Regions from separate parts of the Paenibacillus sp. FSL R10-2199 genome, predicted to be linked through region 3. Evidence: riboswitches for the same ligand, from Rfam matches in the RefSeq annotation. Region 3 holds a riboswitch; each other region holds the start of a gene.
The links. Region 3 has a riboswitch for thiamine pyrophosphate ahead of NYE33_RS25290 (ABC transporter ATP-binding protein). Riboswitches for the same ligand answer to the same signal wherever they lie in the genome.
Positions count from the first base shown of each region.

Region 1 (3,622 bases), on a different contig from region 3:
TGAAGATTTTCTGTTTGGCCGGCTTCCCTATGTGGTAAGTAAAATAACGTAAAGCGATTTTTGCTAGGCAAGTATGATGCATAAACACCAGACTTTTAGCCAACCTAACATGATTAGTAAAAACAGTATAACGGTACAGCGAAAGGAGAATGGATTATGCCAGACACCAGCAAACAACCCGTCAAAACCCTGCCTCCGCAGGTACAGGACCAGCAGCCCGGAATTGAAAGCGAGATGAACCCGCTTCCGGAGTTTGAAACCTCAGCTTACAAGGCAGCAGGCAAGCTGCTGGGCAAGGCCGCACTCATTACCGGAGGGGACAGTGGAATCGGGCGTGCGGTTGCCGTTCATTTTGCCAAAGAAGGCGCAGATGTGGTGATATCCTATCTGAATGAGCATGAAGATGCGGAAGAAACCAAACGCCAGGTGGAGCAGGAGGGTCGGAAGTGTATTCTGATCTCCGGTGATATCGGGGTCGAGGCCTTCTGCCAGGATCTGATTAATAAAACCATTGAGGGACTCGGCAAGCTGGACATCCTGATCAACAATGCGGCAGAGCAGCATCCGCAGGATAAGATTGAGGACATTACCGCCGAGCAGCTGGAGCGGACGTTCCGGACGAATATATTCTCCATGTTCTATCTGACCAAGGCAGCGATGCCCCATCTCAAAAAAGGCTCCACGATCATCAACACTACGTCTATCACGGCGTACCGCGGCAGCCCGCAGCTGCTGGACTATTCGTCCACCAAAGGAGCAATTCTCAGCTTCACCCGCTCCCTGTCGATGAATCTCGCAGACAAAGGCATCCGCGTGAATGCGGTAGCACCGGGCCCGATCTGGACGCCGCTGATTCCGTCTACGTTTGACGCGAAGAAGGTCAGTGAATTCGGCGGCACCCAGCCGATGAAGCGTCCGGGACAGCCCGAGGAGCTGGCACCGGCCTATGTGTATCTGGCTTCTGACGATTCCTCTTATGTAAGCGGTCAGGTCATGCATGTGAACGGCGGCGAGATCGTTAACGGCTGACCATTGGCACTGCTATGTAAGCCGGATCAGTTTATACTGGTTTAAAGAATCAAACGTTCAACAGATGAAAAGTCAGCCGGAAGGCTGGCTTTTTTGCCGCTTCATCCGCTTGGAGCAAATGATTGAATCTATTAAAGAATAGCTCTTACAGGAATAATATGCTAATATACAAACTGCAAGAACAATAGAATATGAACGATCACTAGGGGTGCCGCAAGGCTGAGACGAACATATCTGTTCGGACCCTTTGAACCTGATCTGGTTTATACCAGCGTAGGGAAGTGGAGAATGAATAATGCAGCGGGGGTAACGGCTTACCCGGTATTCCTGCTTATATTCCGGACTGCTTCCTGATACAGGGGGCGGTCTTTTTGTATTTTCCGGAATGCCGTATAGAAGGGAAGGTGAAGGTGTTGAAAGAACTCCATTTGATCTCGGACGGGAGGCTGAATCAGGAGCAGTTTGCCGGACTGGCTGCTGCTGTACATACCACGGTGGATTATATCCATCTCCGGGAAAAAGCCCTGTCCGCACAGGAGCTTCTGGCTGCCGCTGAGCGGTTGCTCCAAGCAGGGGTTCCTCCCTCTAAGCTGGTCATTAATGACCGGATTGATGTGGCTCTGGCAGCAGGGGCAGCCGGCGTCCAATTGGCTTGGCACAGCCTGCCGCCTGCCAAGGCGCACGGCATTGCCCCGGGCCTGCGGCTGGGCAGGTCGGTGCATTCCCCGGAGGAAGCGGCACGCGCCGGACAGCAGGGAGCGGACTTTTGTCTGTATGGACATGTATTCCCCACGGTCTGCAAGCCCGGACAGCAGGAACGGGGCCTGGAGCAGCTGGAAGTGGCCGTCCGCTCCAGCAGTATACCGCTGATTGCTATCGGAGGCATCACACCGGGCAATACCGGAATCGTTCTGTCGAAGGGGGCTGCCGGAATAGCCGTAATGTCCGGGATATGCGGAGCGATGGACCCTGCTGGCGCCGCTCAGGCCTATAGATCATCCGTTCAGGCCGCAGCGTATGCTGAAGTCCTGAATGACTCCCCATACCGGGCAAAGGAGGTGAACTGGAATGAATTTGACCGTTAACGGACGCAGAGGAAGGTATGAAGAGAGCTGCCGGACGCTGGCTGATCTTCTGGCCCGGCCTGAGTGGACCGGGAAGCTGGTTATTGTGGAGCTGAATGGTGAGCTTGCCGGCAGAGAGGTTTATGAAGATACATTGCTGAATGAAGGTGACCGAGTTGAGCTGGTTCATTTTGTCGGCGGAGGCTAGGTAACTGGTAACTGTGCGTGCGGCAGATGCAAGAATGCAATAAGCAATTAAAATAAAGGCAACGACTTATCACAGGAGGCGATATGATGCAGGATCCTTTGATTATTGGAGGAGTTACTTTAACGAGCAGACTGTTCATCGGGACCGGAAAATACAGCCGCAACACTCTTATTCCCGAAGTGATCGCCCGCTCGGGTTCACAGGTCATTACGGTTGCCCTGCGCCGGGTAGATCCGGAGAGCAAGGACAATATTATCAGCCATATTCCTTCCCACATGACGCTGCTGCCCAATACCTCCGGTGCGCGCACCGCAGAGGAAGCGGTACGCATTGCCCGGCTGGCAAGGTCAGCGGGTCTGGGAGACTGGGTGAAGATTGAGGTTATCAATGATCAGAAATATCTTCTGCCTGATAATACCGAGACGATCCGAGCCACGGAAATCCTAGCTGCGGAGGGTTTCGTAGTTCTGCCCTACATGAGTCCTGATCTGTCAGCCGCACTCCGGCTGAAGGCGGCCGGAGCTGCAGCCGTCATGCCGCTGGGAGCGCCAATCGGCTCTAACCGCGGGCTGCAGACCAAGGAGCTGATCCGGATTCTGATATCAGAAACGGGTCTGCCCATCATCGTGGATGCCGGTATTGGCAGACCCTCCGAGGCTGCTGAGGCGATGGAAATGGGCGCAGCCGCTGTGCTGCTGAATACGGCAATTGCCACCGCCCGGGACCCGCAGCTGATGGCGGAGGCATTCCGCGAAGCGGTGTCGGCGGGGCGGAAGGCCTATCTGGCCGGGCTGGGGCCGGTGGAAGAGACAGCCGCAGCTTCTTCGCCGCTGACCGGATTTCTGGCATGACTGATGCTGTTTATGAAGAGGGAGGAAGGACATGAGCTTTTATGATAGGCTGACCCGGCTGGACAAGCTTCCCTACGAGGGGGTATGGAAGCAGTATACTGCGCTTGATGTGAAGCGGGCGCTTCGTCTGGAGCAGCTGGACGAGGACGGGCTGATGGCTTTGCTGTCACCGGCAGCGGAGCCTTACCTCGAAGAGATGGCGCAGAAAGCCCATAGATTGACACGTGCTCAATTCGGTCATGTGATGCAGCTGTTTACACCGATGTATCTGGCTGATTTCTGCGTCAACCATTGTACCTACTGCAGCTTTAGCTCTATCTATGATTTTCCGCGCAAAAAACTGACACTGGAGGAGGTCCGGCGGGAAGCGGAGACGATCGCAGCCACAGGGCTGCGCCACATTCTGATTCTGACCGGAGAATCCCGGAATGAAAGTCCGGTCAGTTATCTGAAAGACTGCGTGGAGGTGC
Region 1 covers NZ_JBBOBO010000002.1:265,523-269,144, reverse strand. The annotation lists gene NYE33_RS29290 (SDR family oxidoreductase) at 157-1,029, shown strand; TPP riboswitch at 1,224-1,326, shown strand; gene NYE33_RS29285 (thiamine phosphate synthase) at 1,440-2,114, shown strand; gene thiS (sulfur carrier protein ThiS) at 2,098-2,301, shown strand; gene NYE33_RS29275 (thiazole synthase) at 2,388-3,152, shown strand; gene thiH (2-iminoacetate synthase ThiH) at 3,184-3,622, shown strand, end outside.
Region 1: another riboswitch for thiamine pyrophosphate. It lies ahead of NYE33_RS29285 (thiamine phosphate synthase); the one in region 3 lies ahead of NYE33_RS25290 (ABC transporter ATP-binding protein).

Region 2 (3,622 bases), 5.3 Mb from region 3:
GCGTGGACAGCAGACTCCCGTCATTACTGAATTTCAGGCAGACATTGGAGGGGACCGTTATACCTTTACTTCCAATATGCGGTCTTCTGCATCCGGAGACTGGTATGCAAGCTACAGTGCTGCACTTCCCGGAAATTTGGAGCTTGAAACCGCTGAACCGGTTACTCTGTATATCAATGCAGCAGCAGTCGGGCCACTGGTGCTTCAAGCACCGGTGACCGCCGATGATCTGCAGCATTTAGGCGCAAGCGATGTGCACCAGGATGTGCGGATTACGGCTTTTCCGGTTCGTCTGGATGACGGACTTGTCCGCGTTGAATTAGTTCCGGCCCTTTCAGATTCGTTCTCTGCCGTCCATTCTTATTCATTGGAGCCGCTGGTATCCTGGAATGGCCTGTATGTCGAGAATGCAGAGGGAGTCAAAGCAAAGGTTGAACCTCCTTCAACCATGGTCTACCCGTCGGAGTTCTCGTTCCGGGAATTGGCATCAGCTGAAGAACAGTCTTACAGGGTCGTCATCCCTTACATCGAAATAGCGGAACGAAAGGCACTCTCCCGGGAGGTCGTTCTGCCGCTGCCCGCCAGCGGGGAGAGTGCGCCCCTTCATATTACCGCTGAAATTGCCGGTTTCCCGGTAGAATTCACCCGCATTGAACGCAGCAGCGAAACGGCTGTCAGTGTAGATGTGGATGTGAAATTTGACCCGGGAGCGGCAAAGTCACTGACGCATTTCTTCATCCGCTATCCGGGTTCTGGGGACAAATATTCATACGGCTGGCAGGATACCGAGACATTCCCAAGAATCTTGAAGACTCTTCTTCTGGATGCAGAGCCCGGCGCGGATACGCTGCGTTTTAGAATGTCGGAGCCTCTATTCCTGCTCAAAGGCCCCTGGATTCTGCCGCTAAAGCTTGAAGATTAGGACGGGGAGACTGGACAACCGCAAGAGCGGCGTCTATAATACACCGTAAGAACATAGCAATACCCGTGAACTTCATAGAACCAGGGGTGCTGGAATTGGCCGGCTGAGATTGTATCCCACAAGATACTGACCCTTATACCTGATCTGGATAATGCCAGCGTAGGAATCTTCATTCAACCCCGAGCCCCTTCATGGGCCTGAAGTTGAACTCACCTTGCGCAAGTAACTGGCGTCCCGGTCTCCGGGGCGCTTTTTGGTATGGGTTACTCTGAATTTTGGAAGACTAGGGATTGCTGGAAGGAGAGAGAAGAGAAATGGGAGTCAAAAAAGTATTACCGCTGCTGCTCAGCTCTATGCTTGTGCTCGTGATGGCCGGATGCGGCAACGGGAACGTCAACCCGGGCAGCAATGCCGGAGGCAGCACACCTGCCGCCGGGAACAGCACCGCTGCACCTGAAGCAACCGCAGCCGCCAGTACCACCGACGCGCCTAAAGAATTGACCCCGGTTAAGATTGCGCTGGACTGGACGCCGAACACGAATCACACCGGCCTGTATACCGCCAAGGAGCTGGGATATTACGCGGAGGAAGGTCTTGACGTGGAGATCGTGCAGCCGGGTGCTGCCGGATCTGACACCATGGTTACTTCCGGTGAAGCCCAGTTTGGCATCAGTGCACAGGAGGCGCTCACCCTGGCCCGCCTGCAGGATGTGCCGCTCGTCTCCATCGCCGCTATCATTCAGCATAATACCTCCGGCTTTGCCGCTCCGAAGGACCGCAACATTAAGACGCCGAAAGACTTCGAAGGCAAAACCTACGGAGGCTGGGGCTCTCCAGCGGAAAAAGCAGCTATGAAAGCCATCATGGACCCCGATGGCGGAGACGTCTCCAAAGTGAAATTGGTGAATATCGGCGAAGCTGACTTCTTCACTGCGGTGAAACGCGATATCGACTTTGCCTGGATCTTCTACGCCTGGACCGGGATCGAAGCCGAGCTGCGCGGCGAGCCGCTGGATATGCTGTACCTGAAGGATTATGCGCCGCAGCTGGATTACTACACACCGGTGCTGACCACCAGTGAGAAGGAAATCGCCGAGCATCCGGAAGTGGTGAAGGCTTTCCTCAAAGCTACGTCGAAAGGTTACCAATACGCGATCGACCATCCGGAAGAAGCGGCCACGGTCCTGTCTGATGCCGTGCCTGATCTTGATCCCGAGCTGGTGCTGGCCAGCCAGAAATGGCTCAGCCCGAAATACAAGGACGATGCCGCCCGCTGGGGTGAGCAGAAGCTAGAAATCTGGCAGAATTATGCCGAGTGGATGTACGGCCTGAAGCTGCTGGACAAACCGCTCGATGCCGCAAGTACATTTACGAATGAATTTTTGCCGGAAGGCCCATAAACACCGGTTGGAATAGTAATGACACTAACTCACATGAGAGGAATGAATAATAAATGGCTAATACACTGCTTAGCATTCAGGTAATTCCCAAGGCTCCAAACAATGAGGATTCGATCCCTTACGTGGACACTGCGATTGAGGTAATTCAGAAGTCGGGGGTTAAACACCAGGTGAATCCGCTTGATACCACCATGGAAGGCGAGCTCACGGAGCTGCTGGAAGTTGTACGTCAGATGCATGAGGCACTGATTGCCTCCGGCAGCCCGAGCGTGATCTCCCAGATCAAGATCGCCCATAATCCCAGCGGCATCAGCATGGACAAGCTGACGGAGAAATACCGGCCGTGAGAAGCACCTGGAGACAAATCTGGCCGCCCCTTGTGGCGGTCATCTTTTTTCTGGGCGCATGGCAAATTGCGGTATCGGTGTTCCATATCCCGGCCTGGCAGCTGCCCAGCCCGTCCGATATCGCGCGTGAATCACGCGGCAATGCCTCCGGGATCTGGGCGCATACGGCCGCAACGCTGCGGCTGACCCTGATCGGCTTCCCGGTCGGCACCGGCATCGGCCTCATTGTGGCTCTGCTGCTCCATCTGCTGCCCTGGCTTAAGCGAGCGCTCTACCCGCTGCTGATCCTCAGCCAGAATGTGCCCTCCATTGCCCTTGGACCGCTGCTGATTATCTGGTTCGGCTTCGGCCTGCTGCCCAAAATCGTCCTGATCACCCTCGTCTGCTTCTTCCCGGTTGCCGTAGCGGCCATGGGCGGGCTGGCGCAAAGCGACAGGGTAATGTTGAACTATATGAAAATGGCCGGTGCAAGCAACTGGCAGATCTTCACCAAGCTGGAGCTACCCGGCTCCCTGCCCTCCCTGTTCTCAGGGCTCAAAATCTCCGCGACCTATGCCGTCATGGGCGCAGTGGTTGCCGAGTGGATTGGCGCGGACAAAGGGATCGGCTATTATATGCTGCTGCAGAAGGCCTCTTACCGCACGGACCGGATGTTCGTGGCCATTGTCATTATTGTGCTGCTGAGTCTGGTGCTGTTTGCACTGATTGCCTTGCTGGAGAAATGGCTCGTGCGCTGGAAACCGCGCAAGGAAGCTTAACACGCACAGGGTAACAATACACGCTATACTGAGCACGTTTGAGATAAAGCCTTAAGTACAAAAATTCTATATAGAAGGAGCTGACCGAAGTGTCTCCACTCACGAATACTGTACAGCTCAAGAAGGACGTCCCCGGCAGCAGCCTTGACGAGCCCAGAAGCGCACCGCCTGCACTTGAAGTCAGCAGCGTCTCCA
Region 2 covers NZ_JBBOBO010000001.1:453,141-456,762, forward strand. The annotation lists gene NYE33_RS01945 (hypothetical protein) at 1-922, shown strand, start outside; TPP riboswitch at 995-1,105, shown strand; gene NYE33_RS01950 (ABC transporter substrate-binding protein) at 1,237-2,322, shown strand; gene NYE33_RS01955 (thiamine-binding protein) at 2,376-2,669, shown strand; gene NYE33_RS01960 (ABC transporter permease) at 2,666-3,427, shown strand; gene NYE33_RS01965 (ABC transporter ATP-binding protein) at 3,517-3,622, shown strand, end outside.
Region 2: another riboswitch for thiamine pyrophosphate. It lies ahead of NYE33_RS01950 (ABC transporter substrate-binding protein); the one in region 3 lies ahead of NYE33_RS25290 (ABC transporter ATP-binding protein).

Region 3 (3,622 bases):
AAAAAGGAATGAACGGCGTTCGGATACCAGTCGAGCATGATCGTCAGCTTATGGGCTGTACCGTCTGCGGCTGCCGCCGGAGCGGATGATGCCGATGATGAGCCGGAGCCAGCCGGTCCGTTATTGCCAGCCGACCCGTTATTGCCGGCGCAGCCTGGCAGAACCAAGAGAACAGACAGGAGCAAAACATAAGGCAGCAACTTATAAGGTTGAGCACTACGGGTGTAGAGATAACGGTTATAGCGGATTGGAGTCATGAATAACGTCCTCTTTTCTTCAGAAATAACTTCTCGAGCGTAGCAATACACAGAAACAAAGTGATCCCAAGGGCGGACAGCAGCACAACAGCGGCAAACATCTCGGCACTTTGCAGATTGCCGGCCATTCTCCGGCTGAAATAACCAAGCCCCCGGCTGCCTCCAAGCCATTCGCCGATGGTAGCGCCAATGACGCAGTACACCACCGACAGCTTCAGTCCGGAGAAAAAGGACGGCAGGGCCAGCGGAACAGCAGCCTTGCGGAGAATCTGCCAGCGGTTCGCGCCAAGCGTCAACAACAGCTCGCGGTACTGCTCCGTATTCTTGCCCAGCCCATCGTAGATGCCGACAACCACCGGGAAGAAGGCGGTCAGGAACACTACGGCAACCTTGCTCCACAAGGTATAGCCGAACCACATGATAAACAGGGGAGAGAGGGCAACCAGCGGAATCGTCTGGCTGATAATCAGCAGCGGATACAGCGCTTTGGCCAGCGGCCTGAACAGATGCATGCCCGTTCCCAGCAGACTGCCGCAGAAGACGGACAGAGCGAAGCCTGTTAGTACCTCAAGCAGCGTTGCAGGCAGGTGAACGCCGAAGAGTAAATGCCTGTCTTCCATCAGAGCAATCCAGATGGCAGTGGGAGCCGGCAGGATGAACGGAGGAATCAGCCCCAGCCGGGACACCGTTTCCCAGACCGCAAGAATCAGCAGCACAAGCAGAATAGCCGGGCTGTACTCCCGCAGCAATCTTCTATAGAAGACGGTTGTCATACAGCTTCAGCTCCAAATCCTGCCGCAGGGCAACAAACTGCGGTTCGTAATTCTGACTATGATGTCTGGGGCGGGAAAGACCGGTGATGAACTCCTGCATACCGCCCCCGGCACTGCCGGTCATCAGATAGATGCGGTCACTAAGCAGAAGCGCTTCTTCAAGGTCATGGGTAATGAACAGCACAGTCTTGTCCAGTCCTGACCATAATTCCAGCAGCCAGCGGTGAAGCTCCCGCTTGGTTATGGCGTCCAGTGCCCCGAACGGCTCGTCCAGCAGGAGCAGCTCATTCCCGGCGGCAATGGTGCGGAGTACCGCAACCCGCTGGCGCATGCCGCCCGACAGCTCATGCGGATACGCAGCCCCCGTATCACCAAGACCGAACTGCTGCAGCATGCTGCGGATCTGAATAACGGCTTCCTCTTTGGAGCCGTTCCGCTTCAGTTCCCAGGGCAGCAGGCAATTGTCCAGTACGGTTCTCCAGGGCAGCAGGAGATCCCGCTGCGGCATATAGCCGACCTGGCCGAGCCGCTCCGAGGCGTTATTAGGCGGTTGCCCATGCAGGGCAACCTCGCCGCTGCCGGGTTCCAGCAGGCCGGCGATAATCTTGAACAGCGTACTTTTGCCGCAGCCGCTGGCACCCACGACGGAGATGAACTCGCCGCGGCGGACCTTCATGGAGATTCCGGAGAAGACCGGAGCCCTTGAAGCTGCGCCGAAAGAATAGGACAGGTTAGCGATGTTGATCATAGGATGGGGAAGCAAGCCTCCTTAGGGAAAAGTGTTTACGCTACGAAAACAAGAAAGACCCATCCATTTCCGGAGGAAATGAATGGGCCTGAAGGTACAGTCAGTTTGCAAAGACGCGGAACCGCTGATACATTCTGCTCCACTTCCCTCCGCTGGTATGATCCAGATCAGGTTCCAAGGGTCCGGAGCTTAAGCTCCGTCTCAGTCGGCCGACTCCCCTAGTGAAATAACAGGTGCTATTGAATTCGTAATTGCTACTTAATATACCATAATTTCCCCGGTTGTAAAGAGCCTGTGCTCAGCGCTTGGAGAGGCCGGTGATGAACAACGCAACAATTCCCCGCGAGATTTCCTCTTTGGAGGAGCCGTTCCGTTTCTGTTCATACAGGTAAAGATCGGGACTAAGTACAGAGATCAGCGCTGTGGCAGCGAAGCGGGGATCGATCCCGATAATCTCTCCATTCGCGGATGCGCGGTGCAGAAGTTCACCCATAATCACTCCGAGCCGCTGGAAAAAAGGATGTTCGAACTGGGTAAGCTGCTTCTTGCCGGTGAATTCGGATTTGATCATGTTCAAGAGCTCCGCATATTGCTCAATGAAACCAACGACCTGCTCAATGCTGCTCTGCAGATGCGCGAGGGCAGCCGTTTCACCAGCGCTGGCAGCAAGCTGCTGTTCCATCCCCGACAGAAACTGCTCGGTGCTGTCCAGCAGCAGGGCCGAACAGATTTCGCCCTTATCAGTGAAGCGGCGGTAGAGCGATCCCTGCCCTATACCAGCCCGTTTGGCGATGCCGTACATACTGACAGCTTCGAGGCCGCTCTCGGTGAACAGCTGGCGGGCCGCCTCGAGTATCCGCTGCATATAAGGATCTGCGGGTTCTTTTGCAGCGATGTCTGTGTTCACTGTGTTATCTTTGTTCTCTATGATCCCCGGAGCTGATGTTACAGGTTCAACTTCTGTCTCTGTTTTTTTCATGATGTCCCCTTTCATATAAAGTAAATCCTGCCCATAATACAACATTTCCCTCATTCGATCGGCCTAAATCCCAAATTGTTGTATAAAATGCATTATTTCAGCTTGTTCAAGCAGTTTAACAGAACTATTCTTGCATTTCATACAACAATCCATCCGGAAACCCGGCTATCCATGAATCAAAGCTGCAAAATATACAACATTTATGCCTACAGTGCGTCCTAAGAAATCTCTATTCTGCCGGTAAACGAATCAAGTGTGGGGAATTGGCGTATTCCGCTTGACACATCGGACAATTGTCCGTAGACTATGAAATGCGAACGCGGACAATTGTCCGTTCACTAATTATATAGACAAACCTGCCCGCAGGTCAACGTAGTTGAAGCGGACACTTCAGGAGGAGAAGGAGTATGGATCAGACCTTGAAGCAGGATGCCGATTTCCGGTTATCCGGCATTCTAGTTCCGCTGCTGGCGATTATTGCCGGCGTATTTATGGTCGTGCTGGATAGTACGGCAATGAATGTGGCATTGTCCAGACTGGTAGTGGATTTCAATACAGACCTGCATACGCTGCAGTGGGTCGTAACCGGGTATATGCTGGCGCAGGCTTCGGTCATTCCGCTGTCAGGCTGGCTGTCTGACCGGTTCGGGGCTAAGAACGTCTTTTTGACAGCTGTTATTGTGTTTACGATCGGCTCCATTCTGTGTGCAACGCCAAGCAGTGCAGAATGGCTGGTCGTTTTCCGGGTATTGCAGGGTCTTGGAGGGGGCTGTGTGCTCCCGGTCGGGATGGCTTATGTGTACAGACTGGCTCCGAAGAGTAAAGTCGGCGTTGTTATGGGGATTATGGGAATTCCCGTTTCCCG
Region 3 covers NZ_JBBOBO010000001.1:5,763,297-5,766,918, reverse strand. The annotation lists gene NYE33_RS25300 (ABC transporter substrate-binding protein) at 1-257, opposite strand, end outside; gene NYE33_RS25295 (ABC transporter permease) at 254-1,030, opposite strand; gene NYE33_RS25290 (ABC transporter ATP-binding protein) at 1,011-1,778, opposite strand; TPP riboswitch at 1,906-2,008, opposite strand; gene NYE33_RS25285 (TetR/AcrR family transcriptional regulator) at 2,077-2,757, opposite strand; gene NYE33_RS25280 (MFS transporter) at 3,165-3,622, shown strand, end outside; gene NYE33_RS25275 (DHA2 family efflux MFS transporter permease subunit) at 3,622-3,622, shown strand, end outside.